3 regions of the Streptomyces sp. NPDC102514 genome follow, and region 2 is predicted to be linked to each of the others. Evidence: riboswitches for the same ligand, from Rfam matches in the RefSeq annotation. Region 2 holds a riboswitch; each other region holds the start of a gene.
The links. A riboswitch is a leader RNA that binds a small molecule or an ion and turns the genes downstream of it on or off. The one in region 2 is predicted to bind S-adenosylmethionine.
Positions count from the first base shown of each region.

Region 1 (7,581 bases), on a different contig from region 2:
CGCCGCAGCCCCTGGGTGGCTTCGAGCACGGTGTCCAGGAGCAGCCGTACGCGCATGTCCTCGACGCTGCGCCCCTCGCGCGCCGCACGGCGGGTGGCCTCCAGGGAGCCCTCGACCTCGCCGAGCCGCTGTTTCAGCCGCCGGCTCTCGCTCTCGGCGGCGGACACCTGGGCCTGTCCCTCGCCCCGCACGGCCTCCATCTCGCCGCGCAGCTTGCGCAGGGCCGCCTCGCCCCGTTTGACGTCGCTGAAGGCCCCGCGCAGCTTGCGGTGAAGCGATTCCGCTTCCTTCTTCGCCGCGTCGAGTTCGGTGCGCAGCCGCTCCGTCTCGGTCCGGGTCTGCCCGCGGGCCTCGGCCAGTTCCTCGCGCAGCCGCTCCAGTTCGGCGCGGCTCTCGTCGTCGGCGCGTTCGGCGTCCGCCCGCAGGGCCTCCTCGCCGGCGGCGGTCACCAGCTTGACCCAGCCCGTGGGGCGCAGCACATAGGCCGCGGCGGCCACGTCGAGCGGGTCCGCGGCCGGGGGCGGCGAGCCCGAGTCGAGAGCGCCGGCCAGCTCGGGCTGCGCGTCTCTGAGTTTCTCGGCGATGCGCTGTCTGAACAGCGGATCGGTCTCCATGGCCGCCGCCATCGCGGTCCCCGCGAACTTGGCACGGCGGTTGGGGGCGAACCGGGCGTACTGCCGCAGCTGGGTGGGCAGTTCGGCCACGGTCAGCCCGCCGAACCCGTCCGACACGATCTGTACGACCCTGCGGCGCACCCCGTCGGGCAGCGGACGGTCGAGCACCTCGGCGTCGCCGTCGTCCGGCTCACCGCCTGTGGTCTCCACCATCCTTCACCCCATCGTCCGTGCGGGGCCCGCTCCTGTCAGGAGCGGGCGCCCGGCCTGTCCACCAGTTCCACCTGATCCACCGCGTTGCACCACCGGCAGCGCACGGAGTCGATGGTCTCACTGACCACGTTGCGTTCCTCGACCTTGGGTTCCCCGGCCAGGTCCAGATGCACGTACTCGACGACCTTCGACGAACGGGTCACGTCGAATCGCGTGAGGTTGCCGCAGAGCGTGCAGCGCCACCGGGTCTCGGCCGTCGGGAGGGGAACCGTCATCGTGGCAGTCGCTCTCTTTCCTTGAGTCCTCGTGCCGCACCGGATTCCCCGGTGCGTGTGGCTCGTAACCCTACGGCCTGGCGGGTACTCGACGCCCGTCCACCGGGAGCGGCGAGGCGCTCTGTGCGGTTCGGTCCCGTTACGTCATGCTCTGTTCATGCTCGGCAACTGGGGTGCACCCGGCAACAGGACGGTCAGAACGGTCAGGGCGATGCGGAGCAACCCCGCTCCGGTGACCTACGGACTGATCGCGCTGTGCTGCGCGATCTTCGTGATCGGTCCGGCCTCGGGGCTCAGTCCCTCGTACGGCACCGGCGACGAGCTTCTTTCCGCGCAGCGGGCCTATTTCGAACAATGGGGCGTGGTGCCCGTCGAACTGTTCCAGGGAACGCTGCGGGCCCTCGGCACCCCGGCCACCGCGCTGTTCGTGCACGGCAGCTGGCTGCATCTGCTGGGGAACATGCTCTTCCTCTACGTCTTCGGGGCGATGGCCGAGGAGAGGATGGGCCATTTCGAGTTCGCCCTCTTCTACCTGGGCTGCGGCTATCTCGCCCTGCTGGGCTACGCGGGCGTCCACGCCGACTCGGCGCAGACCCTCGTCGGCGCGTCGGGGGCGATCTCCGCGGTCCTCGGCGCGTTTCTGTACCTGTTCCCCAAAGCCCGGGTGACCAGTCTCTTCCCGTTCCTCTTCTTCCTCCCGCTGCGGTTCCCCGCGTGGGTGGTGCTGCCGTTCTGGGTGTCCCTGCAGTGGCTGGCCGCGGGGCGCGCGTCGCAGGGCCCGGGGGTCGCCTATCTGGCGCACCTGCTGGGCTTCTCCGCCGGGTTCCTCTACGCGTGGGTGCGGTACGGGCGTCCGGCTAGAGTGAAATCCCCAGCGACGGCCACCGAGGGAGAAAACCAGCCGTGATCACCGCGATCGTGCTCATCAAGACCAGCGTGGACCGGATTCCCGAGATCGCCGAATCGATCGCGGCGCTGGACAGCGTCAGCGAGGTGTTCTCCGTGACCGGGACGTACGACTTGATCGCCATGGTCCGGGTGAAGGCCCATGACGATCTGGCGGACGTCATCCCCGGCATGATCAGCAAGATCCCGGGGGTCGAGGGCACGGACACGCATGTGGCGTTCCGGACGTACTCGCAGCACGACCTGGAGGCCGCGTTCGCCATCGGCGGCGACAACTAGGCCCGGTCAGGGGCGCGGGGAACTGCGCGAGCAACCCCCACGCACCCGCACGACACGTACGACCCGAGGCACCCCAGGGGCGCGGGGAACGGCGCAATCCTTCAGGGGCGCGGCCCGTCAGGCAGCCGGCACGCAGCGGCCGTTCTCCGTGCGGTAGGTCCAGCTGGCGCCGTTCGCGACGAGCTCCTTGACCGCTCCCACGAAACGCTCCACGTGCTCGTCGGGGGTGCCGACACCGAAGCTGACGCGGATGGCGTTCAGGGACTTCTCGCCCGGGGCGGCCTCGGGAGCACCGCACTCGCCCTGGGACTGCGGGTCGCTGCCGAGGAGCGTACGGACCAGCGGGTGGGCGCAGAAGAGGCCGTCGCGGACACCGATGCCGTACTCGGCGGAGAGCGCGGCGGCGAAGTGCGAGCTGTTCCAGCCCTCCACGACGAACGAGATGACGCCGACGCGCGGCGCGTCGTCACCGAAGAGCGAGAGCACCCGGACCTCGGGCACCTCGGCGAGGCCCTGCCGGACCCGGGCGACGAGCTGCTGCTCCCGGGCGACGAGCGTGTCGAAGCCCGCCTCGGTGAGGGCCTTGCAGGCGGAGGCGATGGAGTAGGCGCCGATGACGTTGGGCGACCCGGCCTCGTGCCGCGCGGCACTCTCGTGCCACTCGACGTCCACGCCGCCGTCCGTACGCCGTGACACCTTCTTCGAGGCACCCCCGCCGGCCAGGTACGGGTCGGCCTCGCGCAGCCAGTCGAAGCGTCCCGCGAGCACACCCGAGCCGAACGGCGCGTACAGCTTGTGCCCGGAGAAGGCGACCCAGTCCACGTCCAACTCCTGGACGGAGACGGGGTGGTGGGGCGCGAGCTGGGCCGCGTCGAGCACGATCCGGGCGCCGTGGGCGTGGGCGGCGGCGGCCAGTTCCCGTACGGGCCACAGCTCGCCGGTGACGTTCGAGGCACCCGTGACGCACACGAGCGCCGGACCGTACGGGTCGCGCCCGGCGAGGGCCCGCTCCAGCGTCGCGACGGCCTCGCCCGGGGTGCGCGGGGCGTTGAGGTAGGTGACGCGGACGTCCTGCCACGGCAGCAGCGAGGCGTGGTGCTCGGTCTCGAAGACGAAGACCTGGCAGTCGGCGGGCAGGGCGGCGGCGAGGAGGTTGAGCGAGTCGGTGGTGGACCGGGTGAAGACGACCTCGTCGTCCTCACGGCAGTCGAGGAACTCGCCCACGGTCCTGCGGGCGTTCTCGAACAGGTCCGTGGAGAGCTGCGACAGATAGCCGGCCCCGCGGTGCACGCTGCCGTAGTACGGGGCGTACGCGGCCACGTCGTCCCAGACCCGCTGGAGGGCGGGGGCGCTGGCGGCGTAGTCGAGAGCGGCGTAGGTGACCTCGCCACCGGTCACGAGCGGAACGGTGACGTCCCGGCCCAGCACGGGCAGGGACCCCGCGGTGTCGGTGTCACAGTGGGCGGTCCGGCCGGCGGCAGCGGTGGAGACAGACATGGCGAGCTCCTGTGAGAGGCAGGCGAAATCACCGTGCGAGCGGACAGGGCTCAGCACGGGAAAGGTGAAAGGGGTACGCGGAAGTGGGGCTCGGCGCCCTATCGCATTCGCTTGCTCATGAAAGGCTCCCTCGAACGACCAGGACCCCTGGTGCATCCGCCCTGACGGGCGGCGAGGGGTCCGCGCTTGCCGTAGACCTCACTGCCTACGACCTGGTCTTCACCCGGGGCACCCCGCCACGGACGGAGGGTTGCCGGACAGTCGGCCGGGGCCTGTTGACTGTCACTCATGACCTGCCAGCATCTTGCCACACGATCACCCCACCGCACCCCCACTGTCCGCATACCGGGACGCCCCGAGCACCGGTCACCCCCTGGGGGCTCCGCCCCCGACCCCCCGCTGCGCAGTTCCCCGCGCCCCTAGGTACCTAGGGGCGCGGGGAACTGCGCAATCGTCAGGGCCCGCCCCCACCAGAGCAAGGGGGGCATGGGGCCGTGGGGAAAAGCCGGGCGCAGCCCGCTTTTCAGGGGCGCGGGGAACTGCGCGACCAGCCCCCACCGGGGCCGCAGACGACAACGCGCCCACCGGCACCGCACACGCGAGCGGCTACGCGCGCGTCGCGGCCACCCACCGCTCCAGCGTCCGCAGAGCCGCCCCCGAATCGATGGCATCGGCCGCCACGGCCATCCCCGCCCGGATCTGCTCGGCGAGCGATCCCGGGCCAGGCGCAAGCGCCACCAGCGCCGCCGCCGAGTTGAGCAGCACGGCGTCCCGCACGGGCCCCCGCTCACCCCCCAGCAGCCGCCGGGCGACATCCGCGTTGTACGACGCGTCAGCCCCCCGCAACGCCTCCACGGGCACCAGCTCGATCCCCACGTCCCGCGGGTCGAACGCCTCCTCGCGCACCTTGCCGTCCCGGACGATCCAGACCCGGGACGTCGCCGTGGTGGTCAGCTCGTCGAGCCCGTCGTCGCCGCGGAAGACGAGCGAGGAGTTGCCGCGCTCGGCGAGGACGCCGGCCACGATGGGCGCCATGGGCGCGTGCGCGACCCCGACGGCCTGTGCCTTCACCCGGGCGGGATTGGTCAGCGGACCGAGGAAGTTGAAGGTCGTCCGGATCCCCAGCTGCCCACGCGCCGCGGCGACGTGCCGCAGCGCCGGATGGAACTTGACCGCGAAGCAGAAGGTGATCCCGGCCTCCTCGGCCACCTCGGCCACCCGCCGCGGAGTCAGCTCCAGGTTGACGCCGAGTTTTTCGAGGACGTCCGAGGCCCCGGACGCGGAGGACGCGGCGCGGTTGCCGTGCTTGACGACCTTGGCACCCGTACCCGCGATGACGACGGCCGACATCGTCGAGATGTTGACGGTCTTCGCCCCGTCCCCGCCGGTGCCGACGATGTCGACGGTGTCGCCGGGCACGTCGATCACATTGGCGTGCGCGTACATCGTGCGCACCATGCCGGAGATCTCGTCGACGGTCTCGCCCTTGGCCCGCAGGGCCACCGCGAACCCGGCGATCTGCGCGTCGGTCGCCTCGCCCCGCATGATCAGGTCCATCGCCCAGGCCGTGTCGTCGGCGCTCAGGTCGCGCCCGTCCAGGAGGCCGTTCAGGAGGGCGGGCCAGGAACGGCCCGCCGCGAAGTCGCCTCCAGCGGGGGTCACAGCACTCATCTGCCGCTCCTGGGTTCGTGTTCGTGGATGTGGGTCCACCCTATCCAGCCCCCGGGACGGCAAAGAGCCCCGTCCATGCAATGGACGGGGCTCCTGCCGTGGCGAACAGGTGGTGATCAGTGGTGGCCGTGGCCGCTCGTGATCTCCTTGTACTCCTCGGCGGTCGGCTTGGGGATCTGGCCGTCCTCGCCGTAGTAGGAGTTGCTGAGCTTGGCGCGGAGCTTCTGCGGGCCCTTCACCTTGCGCTCGACACCGTTCTCGTCGACCGTCGGGCCGATCTCGGCCGGCTGGTACTGCTCGTGCGCCGTGAGGGTGTGCATGGCCTCCTGGCTGAGCGGCTCGTGCACCTCGACGAACTCACCGTGCGGCAGGCGCTTGATGATGCCCGACTCGCGGCCGTGCAGCACCTTGTCCTTGTCCCGGCGCTGGAGGCCGAGGCAGATCCGCTTGGTGACGATGAACGCGAGCACCGGGGCGACGAAGAACGCGACCCGGACGAACCAGGTGATGGTGTTGATCGACAGGTGGAAGTGGGTGGCCCACAGGTCGTTGCCACCACCGACCAGCAGCACCATGTACAGGGTGATCCAGGCGACACCGAAGCCTGTACGTGTCGGCGCGTTGCGCGGACGGTCCAGGATGTGGTGCTCGCGCTGGTCGCCGGTGACCCACGCCTCGATGAACGGGTACACGGCGATCGCGACCAGGACCAGCGGGAAGATCATCAGCGGGATGAACACGCCCAGGGCGAGCGTGTGACCCCAGAAGTTGATCTCCCAGCCCGGCATGACACGGATCAGGCCCTCGGAGAAGCCCATGTACCAGTCGGGCTGGGCGCCCGTGGACACCTGGTCCGGCCGGTACGGTCCCAGGGCCCAGATCGGGTTGATGGACGCGACCGCGGCCAGCACGGCGATGAAACCGAAGACCAGGAAGAAGAAGCCTCCGGCCTTGGCCATGTAGACCGGCAGCAGCGGCATGCCGACGACGTTGTTGTTCGTCTTGCCGGGGCCCGCGAACTGGGTGTGCTTGTGGTAGAAGACCAGGATCAGGTGGGCGACCACCAGACCCAGCATGATGCCCGGCAGCAGCAGGATGTGGACCGAGTAGAAGCGGGCCACGAAGTCGCCGCCGGGGAACTCCCCGCCGAAGAGGAAGAACGACAGGTACGTGCCGACGACCGGCACGGCCAGGACCGCGCCCTCCATGAAGCGGACACCGGTTCCGGAGAGCAGGTCGTCCGGGAGCGAGTAACCGGTGAATCCGGTGAACATGCCCAGGACGAACAGCAGGAAGCCGAACAGCCAGTTGACCTCACGCGGCTTGCGGAACGCACCCGTGAAGAAGACGCGCATCATGTGCACGAACATGGCGGCCAGGAAGACGAGCGCCGCCCAGTGGTGGATCTGCCGGATGAGCAGACCGCCGCGGACGTCGAAGCTGATGTCCAGCGTGGAGGCGAACGCCTCCGACATCAGCTGTCCCTGGAGCGGGACATAGCTTCCGTGGTACTCGATCTCGTTCATCGAGGGGTGGAAGAACAGCGTCAGATACACACCCGTGAGGATGATGATCAGGAAGCTGTAGAGGCAGATCTCGCCCAGCATGAAGGACCAGTGGTCCGGGAAGATCTTGCGCATGTTGGCCTTGGCCAGGGAGTAGATCCCCAGCCGGCCGTCGGCCCAGTCGGCGATCTTCTCGCCGGCCGGCGCCTTCTCTCGCGAACGACCCGGCGCACCGGCGCCCGAGGGGTTCGGGGTGGTCGTAGTGCTCATCCGCGCTCCCAGAATGAAGGACCGACGGGCTCTTCGAAGTCGCCGTGCGCCTCAAGGTAGCCCTCGTCGTTCACACCGATACGCAACTGCGGCAGGGCGTGACCGGCCGGGCCGAAGATCACTCGGGCACCGTCGGCGAGGTCGAAGGTGGACTGGTGGCACGGGCAGAGGACGTGGTGCGTCTGCTGCTCGTACAGGGAGATCGGGCAACCGACGTGGGTGCAGATCTTCGAGTACGCCACGATGCCCTCGTGGGACCACTCAAGCTCCTGCTTGTCCTTGATGTTCTCCGGCTGGAGCCGGACGATCATCAGGGCCGCCTTGGCGATCTCGGTCTGGAACTCGTGGTCC
Region 1 covers NZ_JBVJLW010000040.1:27,293-34,873, forward strand. The annotation lists gene ACZ60E_RS44920 (NYN domain-containing protein) at 1-827, opposite strand, end outside; gene ACZ60E_RS44925 (hypothetical protein) at 863-1,102, opposite strand; gene ACZ60E_RS44930 (rhomboid family intramembrane serine protease) at 1,260-2,009, shown strand; gene ACZ60E_RS44935 (Lrp/AsnC family transcriptional regulator) at 2,006-2,287, shown strand; gene ACZ60E_RS44940 (aminotransferase class V-fold PLP-dependent enzyme) at 2,405-3,784, opposite strand; SAM riboswitch class IV at 3,962-4,078, opposite strand; gene trpD (anthranilate phosphoribosyltransferase) at 4,391-5,455, opposite strand; gene qcrB (cytochrome bc1 complex cytochrome b subunit) at 5,572-7,230, opposite strand; gene qcrA (cytochrome bc1 complex Rieske iron-sulfur subunit) at 7,227-7,581, opposite strand, start outside.
Region 1: another riboswitch for S-adenosylmethionine. It lies ahead of ACZ60E_RS44940 (aminotransferase class V-fold PLP-dependent enzyme); the one in region 2 lies ahead of thrC (threonine synthase).

Region 2 (7,581 bases):
CGCCCCCGCGGAGCGCAGCGCGTGCAACTGGTCGAGAAACCACTGCGCCGGAGGCAACGCGGTGGCGGCCACAGCCAACCGCTTGGTCCGCTCGGCCCGCTCAGCAAGCGGCACGGTCAACGCCTCGTGCAACGCCTCCGCGGTGGACGAGACGTCGTACGGGTTCACGACAACCGCGTCCTCGCCCAACTCCTCGTACGCCCCCGCCTCCCGCGACAGCACCAGCACGCACCCGTCGTCGGACACGACAGGCACCTCCTTCGCGACGAGGTTCATCCCGTCGCGGATGGGGTTCACGAGGGCCACGTCGGCCAGCCGGTACGCCGCCAGTGAGCGCGCGAAGTCGTCCTTCACGTGCAGTACGACCGGCGTCCAGTCGGCCGTCCCGTACACGGAGTTGATCTCGTCGGCGACCCGCTGCACCTCGGCCGTGTAGTCGCGGTACACCGCCAGGTCCTGCCGCGACGGGTACGCGAACGCCACGTGCACCACCCGCTCGCGCCACTCGGGCCGGTCGTCCAGCAGCTGCCGGTACGCCAGCAGGCCGCGCACGATGTTCTTGGACAGCTCGGTCCGGTCCACCCGGACGATGGTCCTGCGGGCGCTGCCGTCGGGCGCGGTGCCGATCTGCTCGCGCAGCGCGGCCATCCGCTCGTCGACGTCCGCGCGGTGCGAGCGCTCGCGCAGGAAGTCCGCGTCGGCGCCGAGCCCGTGCACGCCGATCTGCGTGTCCGGGGCGAAGTCGTCCCCCAGTACGGCCCGGCAGCACTCCGTGAACGCGTCCGCCCACCGCCGGGTGAGGAACGCGGCCCGGTCGGCGCCGAGGATCCCGTCGAGGACCTTCGCCGCGATGTCGTCAGGGAGGAGCCGGAAGTAGTCCGGCGGGGCCCACGGGGTGTGCGAGAAGTGCCCGATCCGCAGGTCGGGACGGAGCTCGCGGAGCATCCGCGGCACGAGCGTCAGGTGGTAGTCCTGTACGAGGACCGCGGCGCCGTCCGCCGCCTCCTCGGCCAGTGCCTCGGCGAAGGCCTGGTTGTACGTCTCGTAGGCCGCCCACCGGCGCCGGAACTCCGCGTCGAAGACGGGTTCCAGGGGGGTCTGGTAGAGCATGTGGTGGACGAACCACAGCGCGGAGTTCGCGATGCCGTTGTACGCGGCCGCGTGGGTGTCGGCGTCGATGTCGAGCATCCGGACGCCGTCCTCGCCCACGCCGCGCCGGACGGCCTCGCGGTCGCCGTCGTCCAGGGCCGAGCAGACCCACAGGGCGCCGGCGTCGGGGCCGATGGCGGAGAGGCCCGACACGAGTCCGCCTCCGCCGCGCTTGGCGGTGAGCTCGCCGGACTCGTCCTTCGTGTACGAGACCGGGCCGCGGTTGGACGCGACGAGGACGGGGTGTTTGCCGTGGGTGGGAGCCATGACTCGAAATCTAGCCGCAGCGCTATCCGCTCAAACGTTCCCACTGGCCGCGGAGGGGAGACCGTGGGTCGGCGGGGGCGTGCCGCGCAGTTCCCCGCGCCCCTAAAAGCGACAAGACTGCGCCGTTCCCCGCGCCCCTGATGGTGGCGCGGGGAACTGCGCGACCAGCCCCCACCGGGCCCGCGGACGAAGACGGTGCTCTCCGCGGAGTGGTCGGTACCGCTAAGCCGCGCGGCGCGACACGTACTCCCGGATGTCGGCCATCGGAGGACGTTCCTCCATGTCCACCGAGTACGTCCGCGGCTCGAAGCCACTTTCTCCCCGTACGAACTGCGTCAACGACGGCCGGATCATGTGCCCGCGGGCAAGCCGCAGCTGAGCGGTCCGGTAGATCGCCGCGGACATCCGCCCGAGCGCCTGCCCGTCCTGATGCCGGTGCTTGCGCACACCCACGTCGACCTGCGCGAGGGCGTCCAGGCCGACCAGGTGCAGCGAGTCGACCAGCATGCCCAGTTCCACGCCGTAGCCCACGGGGAACGGGAGCCGTTCGAGGAGCGAGCGGCGGGCCGCGTACTCCCCGCCCAGCGGCTGCACGAAGCCGGCCAGCTGCGGCCAGTGCATGTTGAGCAGCGGCCGGGCCATGAGTTCGGTGACCCGGCCCCCCTGACCCGCGGCGGAGCCCAGCGGGCGGTCGTACATCGCCTTGACGAGGTCGACCCCCGGATCCGTGAGCAGCGGACCGACGATCCCGGAGACGAAGTCCGCCGAGAACTCCTTCAGGTCCGCGTCGACGAAGGCCACGATGTCCCCGCGGGTGACGAGCAGCGAGCGCCACAGCACCTCGCCCTTGCCGGGCACGGCCGGGATGCGGGGCAGGATCTCGTCCCGGTGCACCACGCGGGCGCCCGCGGCGGCGGCGACCTCGGAGGTGCGGTCCGTCGAACCCGAGTCGATCACCACGATCTCGTCGACGAGCGGCACTCTCGCGGGCATCAACTCGCGGCGGATCACGGCGACGATCTCGCCGACGGTCTCCTCCTCGTTGAGAGCGGGCAGTACGACACTGACCGTGGAGCCCGTGGACCGCTTCGCGGCGATCAGCTTCTTGAGCGGGCGGTCCTCGACGGACCAGGAGCGCGTGCTCAGCCAGCGCTCGACGTCTTCCAGCACGTGCGGCTCTCCCTTGCGTTCATCGGGATGCGTGCGTCCCGCCGCGATGTGGACCGGTGTGACGGTCATCTCGCGGTTCGGACGGCTTTCTCCACCATCCATGCCGTCGGTTACAGTCTTGAACAACGCTGATGACCATCGCATGTCGGGGGTCGTTGCGTAGACAACTAAATACCGCTCATCCAGAGGGGCAGAGGGATACGGCCCGTTGAAGCCCCGGCAACCCTCCAGCCGGTCTCGTCCTGATCATTGTTGATCAGTGCAGCGAGGCTCCCGGCTCGGGAAGGTGCCAAATCCGTCTCATGGCGAAGTGCGTCGTGAGGAAGATGAGGAAAGGGCCTCGCCTCCATGGCTGCGCAGACAGTTGCAAGCACCACGAACTCCACCCCCTCCGCGGACTCCGCGAACGCCGTCGATCTCGGTCCGGCCGCCGCGCTCTCCTGCCGCGAATGCGGCCACCGCGTACCGCTCGGTCCGGTTTTCGCCTGCGAGGAGTGTTTCGGCCCGCTGGAGATCGCGTACGACTTCTCCGGTTACGACACCGAGGAACTCCGCAAGCGGATCGAAGCCGGTCCGGCGAACATCTGGCGGTACGCGCCGCTGCTGCCCGTCCCCGCGGACGTGGCGGACAAGCCGAACATCAACCCCGGCTGGACCAAGCTCGTCCAGGCCGACAACCTGGCGCGCGAGCTGGGCGTCGACGCCGGCAAGCTCTTCGTCAAGGACGACTCCGGCAACCCGACGCACTCCTTCAAGGACCGTGTCGTCGCCCAGGCGCTGGAGGCCGCGCGCGCGTTCGGCTTCACCACGCTCTCATGCTCCTCCACCGGCAACCTCGCGGGCGCGGTGGGCGCCGCCGCCGCGCGGGCCGGCTTCCGTTCCTGCGTGTTCATCCCGCACGACCTGGAGCAGGGCAAGGTCGTCATGGCCGCGGTCTACGGCGGCGAGCTCGTCGGCATCGAGGGCAACTACGACGACGTGAACCGCTTCTGCTCCGAGCTGATCGGCGACCCGGCCGGCGAGGGCTGGGGCTTCGTCAACGTCAACCTGCGGCCGTACTACGCGGAGGGCTCCAAGACCCTGGCGTACGAGATCTGTGAGCAGCTCGGCTGGCGGCTGCCGGACCAGCTGGTCGTGCCGATCGCCTCCGGCTCGCAGCTGACGAAGATCGACAAGGGGCTGAAGGAGCTGATCCAGCTCGGTCTCGTCGAGGACAGGCCGTACAAGATCTTCGGTGCCCAGGCCGAGGGCTGTTCGCCGGTGTCCGTCGCCTACAAGGCCGGGCACGACGTCGTACGGCCGCAGAAGCCGAACACGATCGCGAAGTCGCTGGCGATCGGCAACCCGGCGGACGGGCCGTACGTGCTCGACATCGCCCGCCGGACGGGCGGGGCCGTGGAGGACGTGAACGACGGCCAGGTCGTCGACGCGATCAAGCTGCTGGCGCGGACCGAGGGGATCTTCGCGGAGACCGCCGGCGGGGTGACGGTGGGGGTGGCGAAGAAGCTGATCGAAGCAGGTCTGCTCGATCCGACGCTGACGACTGTCGTCCTCAACACGGGGGACGGTCTGAAGACGCTGGACGCCGTCGCCTCCGACACGGGGCTGACCGCGACCATCCGTCCGAACCTCGACTCCTTCCATGAGGCCGGGCTCGGTTCCTGATCGCTGTCGCAGTTCCCCGCGCCCCCGAAGAAGGGGCGCAGTACCACAGCCCTACCTGATGGAGGTCCCGTGAGCGTCAACGTCCGTATCCCCACCATTCTGCGTACCTACACGGGTGGCCAGGCCGAAGTGGCCGCCGAAGGGGCGACCCTCGCCGAGGTCATCGCCGATCTGGAGAAGAACCACACCGGTATCGCGGCCCGTGTCCTGGACGACCAGGGCAAGCTGCGGCGGTTCGTCAACGTGTACGTGAACGACGACGACGTCCGCTTCGAGCAGGGTCTTGAGACGGCCACGCCGGACGGCGTCGGGGTCTCGATCATCCCGGCGGTCGCCGGAGGCTGAGCGCCCCGCACGGCGTCCCGTCCGGGGCCCGCTCGGCGCCGCTGATCATTACCCTTGGTAATGTCGAACACGCAGAGTTCATCGAATTGCCCTCTCCGCGACTGAAGCGGAGGGGGCAATTCTGTATGGTTGAGCGCGGTACAGTTGGGGAAGCTGCTTCGCTTCGCAAGGTCGGCGCATATGAGTTCGCGCCCGGGGCCCGACAAGAAGCAGCCAAAGTAACTGGTCCTTTTGAGCCGTTTATGGCATTTACCGGGCCCGACTTGCCCTGAATCTGCGTAAATCCTTCACATATTTCCGATCATCCGTGCCCGGAATTCTCGTCGGATTGACCTGTTGCAGACGGCAGTTGGACGGATACATTCAGCCGCGGTCGACGCGTTCCGGCGCACACCCCCAACCGTTGGGGGGTGAGGTCTGACCCGGATCCGCGAAGTGCGGGTCTGTGCAAGGGCCAGTAATAGGGGAGTTAGGCATGGCTCAGGGCACCGTCAAATGGTTCAACGCGGAGAAGGGGTACGGCTTCATCGCGGTCGACGGTGGTGCGGATGTATTCGTCCACTACAGCGCGATTCAGATGGACGGCTACCGCACCCTGGAAGAGGGTCAGCGGGTCGATTTTGAGATCTCGCAGGGCCAGAAGGGGCCGCAGGCGGACATGGTCCGACTGGCGACCGGCTGAAGCACGCGCCGACTTACTGCAGCGACGTTCTTCTTCCGAAGGGCTCGTACCTCCCGGGTACGGGCCCTTCGGCATGCCGGCGACCCGGGCGCGGGCCCTTCGGCATGCCGGCGCCGGAGTCGTGCGCGGGGCGTTCGGGGGTCGCGCGTGCGCCCCATGGTCATCGAGCGCCCTCTCCCCTCACCCCCTCCCACCTGCGGATCATTGAGAGACGCTTGCACTCGCATGGGTCGAGTGCTAATCATTGGCGTTAGCACTCTGCAGGTGAGAGTGACAACGAGGATCGGGTCAGTGAGGCCCGCAGACCGGGTGGGGCAAGGAACCACGAGGTCTGCAGGCCGTCCGTCGCGGGCGCGGGCGCGGTCCTGGAGATTCCACCCCAGTCCGGGAGGACCACTTCACATGGCCAAGATCATCGCGTTCGACGAGGAGGCACGGCGCGGTCTCGAGCGCGGGATGAACCAGCTCGCCGACGCCGTCAAGGTCACCCTTGGCCCCAAGGGCCGCAACGTCGTCCTAGAGAAGAAGTGGGGCGCCCCCACGATCACCAACGATGGTGTTTCCATCGCCAAGGAGATCGAGCTTGAGGACCCGTACGAGAAGATCGGCGCAGAGCTGGTCAAGGAAGTCGCCAAGAAGACGGACGACGTCGCCGGCGACGGAACGACCACGGCGACCGTGCTCGCCCAGGCGCTGGTCCGCGAGGGTCTGCGCAACGTAGCCGCCGGCGCCAACCCGATGGCCCTCAAGCGCGGTATCGAGAAGGCCGTCGAGGCCGTCTCCGGTGCCCTTCTCGAGCAGGCCAAGGATGTCGAGACCAAGGAGCAGATCGCTTCCACGGCCTCCATCTCCGCCGCCGACACCCAGATCGGCGAGCTCATCGCCGAGGCGATGGACAAGGTCGGCAAGGAAGGCGTCATCACCGTCGAGGAGTCGCAGACCTTCGGTCTTGAGCTTGAGCTCACCGAGGGCATGCGCTTCGACAAGGGCTACATCTCGGCGTACTTCGCCACCGACATGGAGCGTATGGAGGCCGTCCTCGACGACCCGTACATCCTGATCGCCAACTCGAAGATCGCCAACGTCAAGGACCTGCTCCCGCTCCTCGAGAAGGTCATGCAGGGCGGCAAGCCGCTGCTGATCATCGCCGAGGACGTCGAGGGAGAGGCGCTGTCGACGCTGGTCGTCAACAAGATCCGTGGCACCTTCAAGTCCGTCGCCGTCAAGGCTCCGGGCTTCGGTGACCGCCGCAAGGCCATGCTCGGCGACATCGCCATCCTCACGGGCGGCGAGGTCATCTCCGAGGAGGTCGGCCTGAAGCTGGAGAACGCGGGTCTGGACCTGCTGGGCCGTGCCCGCAAGGTCGTCATCACCAAGGACGAGACCACGATCGTGGACGGCTCCGGCTCCGCCGACCAGGTCCAGGGCCGGGTCAACCAGATCCGTGCCGAGATCGAGAACTCGGACTCGGACTACGACCGCGAGAAGCTCCAGGAGCGCCTGGCGAAGCTGGCCGGCGGCGTGGCCGTCATCAAGGCCGGTGCCGCCACCGAGGTCGAGCTCAAGGAGCGCAAGCACCGCATCGAGGACGCCGTTCGCAACGCGAAGGCGGCCGTCGAGGAGGGCATCGTCGCCGGTGGTGGCGTGGCTCTGCTCCAGGCTTCCTCGGTGTTCGAGAAGCTCGAGCTCACGGGTGACGAGGCGACCGGCGCGAACGCCGTGAAGCTCGCCCTGGAGGCCCCGCTCAAGCAGATCGCCGTCAACGGTGGTCTCGAGGGTGGCGTCATCGTCGAGAAGGTCCGCAACCTGCCCGTCGGTCACGGCCTCAACGCCGCGACCGGTGAGTACGTGGACATGATCGCCGAAGGCATCATCGACCCGGCGAAGGTCACGCGCTCTGCCCTGCAGAACGCCGCCTCCATCGCCGCGCTGTTCCTCACCACCGAGGCCGTCATCGCCGACAAGCCGGAGAAGGCTTCGGCCGGCGCCGGCGCCGGTGGCGGCATGCCGGGCGGTGACATGGACTTCTGATCCGGAAACGGATCGGCGGTCCACCGCCGCGGCACCGCTTCACCACAGTTGTACGAACCGAGGGCGGCACCCCATTCCAGGGGTGCCGCCCTCGGGCGTTCCCGGGGTCGTGCCCGGGGCTGCTTCCGGGGTCACGCCGGGATCGTGTCCGGGGTCACAGGGGTGGGTGGGGGCGGAGGAATGCATCGGGCGCCGGGATGGTTGTCCGGGGAGTTATCCATGCGTATGCACATACCCGACGGGATGTGCAATCCCCTCCCTCCCCCCATGAG
Region 2 covers NZ_JBVJLW010000018.1:116,871-124,451, reverse strand. The annotation lists gene ACZ60E_RS36455 (alpha,alpha-trehalose-phosphate synthase (UDP-forming)) at 1-1,416, opposite strand, end outside; gene ACZ60E_RS36450 (glucosyl-3-phosphoglycerate synthase) at 1,639-2,586, opposite strand; SAM riboswitch class I at 2,762-2,919, shown strand; gene thrC (threonine synthase) at 2,935-4,251, shown strand; gene ACZ60E_RS36440 (MoaD/ThiS family protein) at 4,321-4,596, shown strand; gene ACZ60E_RS36435 (cold-shock protein) at 5,072-5,278, shown strand; gene groL (chaperonin GroEL) at 5,681-7,309, shown strand; gene ACZ60E_RS36425 (NADH:flavin oxidoreductase) at 7,577-7,581, shown strand, end outside.

Region 3 (7,581 bases), on a different contig from region 2:
TGAACTGCCCCTCGATGTCGAAGTGCTGCCCCTGGTGGACGAAGGCTCCGGCCTTGGCGTCGCTCAGGAACGTGCCGGTCGCCGGGTCGGCGACGATCTCGTCCCCGTGCCAGGAGTCGAAGAGTTCGTTCGCGGTGGCCAGGAACTCCTTGGCCCGGGAGTAGCGCTCTTCCTGCGGGAGGAAACCGCCGCGGCGGAAGTTCTCGCCGGTGAAGGCGTCCCAGGAGGTGACGACGTTCCAGGCGGCGCGGCCGTCGGAGAGGTGGTCGAGGCTCGCGAACTGGCGTGCCACCTCGTAGGGCTCGTTGAAGGTGGAGTTGATGGTGCCGGTCAGGCCGAGGCGTTCGGTGACGGCGGCCAGCGCGGACAGGATCGTGAAGGTGTCGGGGCGTCCGACGACGTCCAAGTCGTAAATCTCGCCGCCCTGTTCGCGCAGGCGCAGGCCCTCGGCGAGGAACAGGAAGTCGAACTTGGCGCGTTCGGCGGTGCGCGCGAAGTGCGCGAAGGAGCTGAACTCGATGTGGCTGCCCGCCTCGGGGTCGCTCCACACGGTGGTGTTGTTGACGCCGGGGAAGTGGGCCGCGAGGTGGATCTGCTTGACGGGCTTGCGGGGCTCGCTCATGTTCGTGGGTCCTTCCGGCTCAGGCGGTGGTGACGGCGTCGGCGGCTGCGTCGGCCGCTGCGGCTGCGGCTGCGGCTGCGGCTGCGGCTGCGGCTGCGGCGTAGCGGTTGGCCGGGCGTTCGAGCCCGAGCAGTCCGCGCAGGGTGTCGGCCTCGTACGCGTGCCGGAAGACGCCGCGGCGCTGGAGTTCGGGGACCAGACCCCGGGTGATCGCCGGAAGGTCGTGTCCCGCGACGGCGGGGCGCAGCCGGAAGCCGGTCAGTCCGGCCTCGCTCAACTCCTGCAGCAGGTCAGCCAGTTGGGACGGTGAGCCGGTGAAGATCCGGGCGTCGCTCGTGTAGGGGTACCCCGCGAGGGCGTCGAGCCGCTCCTTGCGGGCCGCGGCCTCGGCGGGATCCTCGTCCAGGAAGACGACCAGATCCCCGAAGAGGTGCAGGGGCTCCCCCGCCCGCCCGGCCGCGTCCTGTTCGGCACGCACCGCGGCGACGATCGCCCGGGCCTGCCCGGTGTCGTGCGGGGTGACGAACCCGAGGTCCGCGGAGCGGCCCAGCAGCCGGAACGGCGCACCGGTCACGGTCTCGTGCGCGAGCGCCCCGACGGGCGGCTGCCCCTGCGGGGGCCTGGGCGTGATCGAGGGTCCCTTGACGCTGAAGCGCGCGCCCTCGAAGTCGATGTAGTGCAGCTTCTCCCGGTCGATGAAACGGCCGGTGGCGACGTCCCGGATCTCCGCGCCGTCCTCCCAGCTGTCCCACAGCCGCCGCACCGCTTCGACGTAGTCGGCCGCCTCGTCGAAGAGGTCGACCGTCAACTCCTGTACGGCGGGGCTCTCCAGGTCCTCGATACGGAACGACGGGACCGTCCGGCGGCCGAAGTGCGCGGCCTCGTTACGGCGGGCCGACACCTGGATCCGTACGCCGCCACGGCCGGTGCTCACATAGTCCAGCGTGGCGATGGCCTTCGATATGTGGAACGGCTCTGTGTGCGTGGCCACCACGGTCGGCAGCAGACCTATGTGGCTCGTCAGCGGGGCCACCCGGGCGGCGATGAGGACGGCGTCGAGCCGGCCGCGGACCTGGTCGGTGCGGCCGTCGGGCTCGGTGAAGTGCGAGGACTGGAGACCGAGGGCGTCCTCGATGGTCACGAAGTCGAGCAGACCGCGTTCGGCCTCGGTGACGAGGTCCGTCCAGTACCCGGCGGTGAGCAGGTCCCGGGGGCGGGCCACCGGTTCGCGCCACGCGGCGGGATGCCAGCCGGCTCCGTCGAGCGCGACGGCGAGATGCAGGGCGGAGGAAGAGGGCAGGGCTGAAGAAGGTACTGACGACACGACGGGGGTGCCTTCCTGATCGACCGTGGAGGAAGCCGGCCCTCACTGCGCGGAGGGCGGGGCCGCGGAGGTACGGGTCAGGGACGACAGAGTGCGCCGGCGACGCGCAACAGGTCGATGTGCTGCCGCGAGTACAGGCGGACGCGGCGGCGCGGGGTGAGCTTGGGGACACGGAGGCGGGGCGTTGGGCGTGGTCGTCTCACGTGCGTCACCTCCGTCCTGCGGCTCGTCTCCTCGTCGACGCTGACAACAGTACGGCTGTTCCTTTTCTTCCGGCAGTACGAATTTGATCTCGGCGGTTCGTTGTCGTGTGCGGGTCGGTGGGGGCTGAGCGCGCAGTTCCCCGCGCCCCTAGGGGGCGAGGGCGAAGCCCCGCCTTCAGGGGCGCGGGGAACTGCGCGGCCAACCCCCACCGACCCGCACGGGCCACTGCCCACCTATTGAGACGTCGTCTCGGCATCTTGACGACACTCACGCAGCGCACCGACACTTGCGGGGACGGTCACGATTGTCAGCGCCCGTCGGACAGGGTCCCCCGTCCGTGCGGTCATCGGCCCCGGCCCGCTGACAGGCAACCCTTCCACCGCGACGGGGTGCCCCGGGTGACGACCGGGTTCCGCCGGTGCGGCGGGACAAGCGTGGTCTCGCCTCGTGCGAGCCCCGACCGGGACGGGTGGGAATTGCCCAGGAACGGCTTGACGAGGCGACTGCACATCGATCTGTTGCGCGTCTCCAGCGCTTACTAGTCCGCCGCCGGTCCACCCGGTCCTTCCGGTCCGCTCGATCCGGACCCGTCGGACCCGTCGGACCCGTGGAGCCTGCCGGACGTGCACGACACAGCGCAGTCACTCCGTTTCGCCACTGGTGCCCACAAGGCGGCCAGGGCTTCCGCGATTCCCTCTGGAGAGCCATGCCCGAGACAGTTTCCCGCGGTTCGAGCACAGGTACCTTCGCCACGGCCGCGCGTACGGCCGGCACCGGCGCACCCGCCTGCGGCACGGTCGCACCGAGCGCGACCGCACGTCCGCACCGCTTCCGCGGCCGCATAGGTGTCGGCCTCGCCGGCGGCTTCTACCCGGCGCCGCACCGCTATCAGCTGTATCTGTCCGAAGGCTGTCAGCGTTCGCTGCGCGTCTCGATCACCCTCGCCCTGCTGGGACTTGAGCACTCGACGGCCACCACCGTGCTGACCTGCCCCGCCGAGACGCCGGACGCCTTCGCCTCGCTGCGCCGGGCCTACGAGGCGACCTGGCACCACTACGACGGTCCGCTGACCGCGCCCGCGCTGTGCGACCGGTGGAGCGGACGCGTCGTCAGCAACCACACGCCCGACATCCTGCGCGACCTCGCCGACCTCGCCGACCTCCGGGACGACGAAGGGCCCGGCCTGCCCGCGCTGCGTCCGCCGGCCCTCGCCGCGGAGATCGACGCCCTGCGGGAACTCCTCACCCGGGACGTCACACCGGCCTCCCCGCCCCACGCGCGGGCGGCGACACTGACCCTGCTCGATCATCAACTGGCCGCCATCCCATATGTGTTGGGGGAGGCGATCACGGCCGCGGACGTGGATCTCTGGGTGGCACTCACTCATCTCGACACGGCCGGCGGCGCCCTGTCCGCGTACCTCCACCTGGACGGGTACGTCCGGCGGCTCGGCCGGCACCCGGCCTTCCTCGGCGGCGGACGCACGGGCCGTTAAACGGCCGCCCGGCCGCCCGGCCGCCGTTGCGAACAGGGTGTTTCCGTTCTGCGAACAGCGGGCCCGGGCCGACGACACACCTCCCCCGCCGGTGTGAGCATGTCCGCATGATCAAGGGAGAAGTCAGGGAAGAAGCCGGCAAAGAGGCCGGGGTGGGGACCCGGGCCGCCCGGCGGGGGCCGGCGGTCCGCTGGGTGTCCGAGGAGTGGGACGCCCCGGCCCCGGCCCGGCTGCGGGAGCAGATGTCCGCCGAACTGGCCCCGCGCTACGCACCGGTCGAGCACCGGCGCGTACGTGCGCCGCAGCCCGCGGCCGAGGAGATCGTCGTCACCTGGGTCGCCTACTCCGACGGTGTGCCGGTGGCCACCGCCTCGCTGCGCAGGCTGCCCGACCGGCACGAGGTGAAGCGGGTGTTCGTGCACGCCGACTACCGCGGCCGGGGGCTGGCGCGAGCGGCCCTCGCGGCGGTGGAGTCGACCGCGCTGACCCTCGGCGTCGACCGGCTGTGGCTGCAGACGGGCGCGCTCCAGCCGGAGGCGCGGGCGCTCTACGCGCGGGAGGGCTGGCAGGAGGTGCGGCCGTACGCCCCGTACGACCGCAATCCGTTCAGTGTCTGCTTCACCAAGGCGCTCACGGAGCCGGCGGAGACGCCACCGTCACGCTGAGCCCTGGTTCAGGCGGGGCGGATCACGCTGTGGATCGCCGCCTCGCCGGCCCAGTAGATCGACTCCTCGCGGATGGCGACGCCCGGGCTCGGTGCGTGGATCATCATGCCGTTGCCCGTGGCGATGCCGACGTGACCGACCTGGCCGCTGAAGAGCACGAGGTCACCGGGCCGGATGTCCGACACGGGGACCATCGTGCCGGCGGTCGCCTGGTCCTGGGCGGAACGCGGGAGCGCGACTCCGGCGACCTTCCAGGCGGCCTGCGTGAGACTGGAGCAGTCGTACGAGCCCGGTCCCATCGAGCCCCATACGCACGGCTTGCCGATCTGGGCGCGTGCGAAGTCGACGGCCCTGGCGCCCTGTCCGCCGTACCCGGGGTCGGGTGCGGCATAGACGGGCGTGCCGTAGGGGGGCGTTGTGTAGGCGGACGCAGGAGCCGGGGCGGGAGCGGGGGCGGGAGCAGGAGCGGGCATGCCGTATCCGGGGTTGGCCGCGGCCTGCATGTCGAGGGCGACTCCCGTGGCGATGGGTGTGCTCGCGTCGACGTACATGCTCGTGTCGCTCCGCCGGCCACCGGCGTAGGGGGCGCCGGCGTACTGGTCGACCCCGGGGTACGCGCCGTTGCCGATGCTCTGGTCGGCGGCGGCACCCGCTCCCGTACCGGGTATGCCGGGGTACATGGCCGTACCGGCGTACATGTCCGTGCCCGCACGCATGTCCGTGCCGATGGCCGGCTGCTGCCACGCGTCCGCGCCGGGCGAGGCCGCGCGGTAGTTCTGTGCCTGGGCGGCAGGGCCCCAGGCGCCCTCGATCGCCTGGAACGGCTGCAGTTCCGCGACGGGTGCGGCACCGCGCCGGGCCGCGTGTCCGGCCAGCAGGTCACGGGCCTGTCCGAGCTTGCGCTGGTTCCGCTGCTTCGAAGTCCGCAGCGTCGCCTGCGACGGTCCGCCGGACGTCCCGGGCAAGGCCCGGTCGGCCGGCTGACGCTGGGCCGGAAGGGCCGGCAGCGCGGCGGCGGGTCCCGCGGTCAGCTCGGCGACGGGCCGCGCGGTCAGTTCCGCGACGGGCCCGGCTCCACCTCCGGCACCGGGGCCGGCGCTCGGACCTGCGGTCAGCTCCAGGACCGGCTTGTCGGAACCCTCACGTCCTGCGCGCCCCTCACGGCCACCGCCGCCCGGACGGCCGCCCGCGTCGGCGGGCCGCGATCCGGCAGAACCGCGGTCCGGCATCCTGTCGGGCGGCAGCACCGCCGGGAAGACCGGGCCCAGCTGCGAACGGCCCACGTCGAACCACTTCTTCGCGACGTCCGGCAGCGGGGCGGCGGCATCGCTCGCTCCGCCCCGGCCGCCCCTGTCCCCTGACGCCGGCCGGGCGTCGCGCGTCGTGGTGCTCATCGCTCGGGTCACGTTGATGTTGCCCGTGGCGTTCTCGACACGGTCGTAGAGATTGGTGATCCGCTGCTGTACTTCCTCGCGGCTGGGTTCATCACCCCGCTGCGCGGGAATGCCTGCGGAGGCGAACTGGTCCACGGAAGAGGGGGCCGCCTTCACGAGGGCGGAGCGGGACATGCCGGGGAGGCCGGTGCCTCCGGGGCGCTGCGTTCGTTCCGGCGCGATGGGAGACGACTCCTTCCGTGCACCGCCTGCCGGGCCGGCTGTCGGGTTCGGGCGGACTGTTCCGAAAGGCATGCCCTACGGCCTCTGCCCGGGGGACAGTTGGGCCGATTCACCCTGAAGTCGACTGGACCTCCGGCTCCGGCCGCCACGAAGGCCGGTCGGATTCGGCGGAGACCGCGCGACCCGGCGAGGTTCACCGGAGGGAGTCGTACGGCCCAGCCGTCAACTTAGCCAACTTGTGTGTCTCGCGTGAAGATTGAAGTGCGAAGTGTCCGATATGTAATTGTGACCTTCGTCGTACCCGACGGTGACCTTGGACCGTTGACCACCTCACCGCGACCGGTCCGTCACTCACGGTTCACCCGGGCCCAGTCGGGCGCGGAGAGACCGAGAAGTTCCTCGATCCGGGAGTCGTCCGGCAACGGGCCGTGATCGCCGGTCACTTGGAGTGCCGAACCGGCCGTGATGTGTCCGAGTCGCAGCGCGCGCTCCATGTCGGCGCCCCGCAGCAGACCGCTCAGGAACCCGGCGGCGAAGGCGTCCCCCGCGCCGACGGGCTCCACCACGTCCGTGCGCAGAGCGGGCACGGTCCAGGAGCCTTCGTCGCTGAAGACCGTGGCCGACCGGCCGCCGTCCTTGACGACGAGGAGGCGCGGATGCGGCAACAGCCGTCGTACGCCGTCCGGTTCGAGGTCGGCGTCCCACAGGTCCTGTGCCTCGTCCAGGCCGACGAAGGTGAGGTCGGCGCGGTCGGCCAGCTCGCGCAGTACGGGCGCTGCCGTGCCGGGCGGCCACAGCGCCCGGCGGTGGTTGACGTCGAAGCTGATGGCGTACGGGCGTTCGTCCGGCGGGGTGGCCAGGGCCTCCTCGACCAGACTCCGGCAGGACGGGGACAGGGCCGGGGTGATCCCGGTGAGGTGGACGAGGGAGGCGGACCGCAGCCGGTCGTCCTTCAGCACGTCGGGGCCCAGGGCCGAGGCCGCCGAGCCGCCGCGGTAGTAGTGGACGCGGGTGCGGGTGGCGGCCGGCTCCTTCACGAGCAGGCCGGTGGGCCGCTCCGGGTCGTGCCGCACTCCCCCGACGTCGACACCGGCCGCGCCGACCGCGGCACGCACCCGCCGTCCCAACGCGTCGTCGCCCAGCGCCGAGAGCCAGGCGACGGGGATGCCCAGGTCGGCCAGGTACATCGCCACGTTCGACTCGGCCCCGGCCACCGACACCCGCAGGTCCTCGGCGCTCTCCAGGGACTCGGCCGGGGCGGGGGCGAGCGCGGCCATGGTCTCCCCGACGCAGACCACCGGCCCTTCGCGGGGCCGCCAGTCGGCGCGGGCTGCGGACGTGCTGTTCATGCCGCTTCCTTACGGGGCGAGTCGGGGCCGCGAAGGTCGGGGGCGTGGCTCCGGTACGTGTCCGCCGGTCTCCCGGGTACGCCGACCCGGGCCGTGAACACGGCGCCGTCGTACGGGCCGGGCGCGGCGAGGCCCACGCGGGCGCTGGTGACGTACAGAAGGTCCTCCCGCAGGCACACTCCGGCGGGCTGCCGCGCGGGCAGCCGCAGGGTGCGGTCGAGGCGGCCGTCCCGCAGATACCTGCGTACGGTGCCGGTGCCCCACACCGCGATCCACACCGCGCCCTCGGCATCCACCACCATGCCG
Region 3 covers NZ_JBVJLW010000002.1:40,100-47,680, forward strand. The annotation lists gene ACZ60E_RS05455 (NtaA/DmoA family FMN-dependent monooxygenase) at 1-622, opposite strand, end outside; gene ACZ60E_RS05460 (LLM class flavin-dependent oxidoreductase) at 642-1,946, opposite strand; gene ACZ60E_RS05465 (putative leader peptide) at 2,024-2,383, opposite strand; SAM riboswitch class IV at 2,447-2,591, shown strand; gene ACZ60E_RS05470 (glutathione S-transferase family protein) at 2,857-3,645, shown strand; gene ACZ60E_RS05475 (GNAT family N-acetyltransferase) at 3,753-4,310, shown strand; gene ACZ60E_RS05480 (C40 family peptidase) at 4,319-5,878, opposite strand; gene ACZ60E_RS05485 (sugar kinase) at 6,274-7,275, opposite strand; gene ACZ60E_RS05490 (SMP-30/gluconolactonase/LRE family protein) at 7,272-7,581, opposite strand, start outside.
Region 3: another riboswitch for S-adenosylmethionine. It lies ahead of ACZ60E_RS05470 (glutathione S-transferase family protein); the one in region 2 lies ahead of thrC (threonine synthase).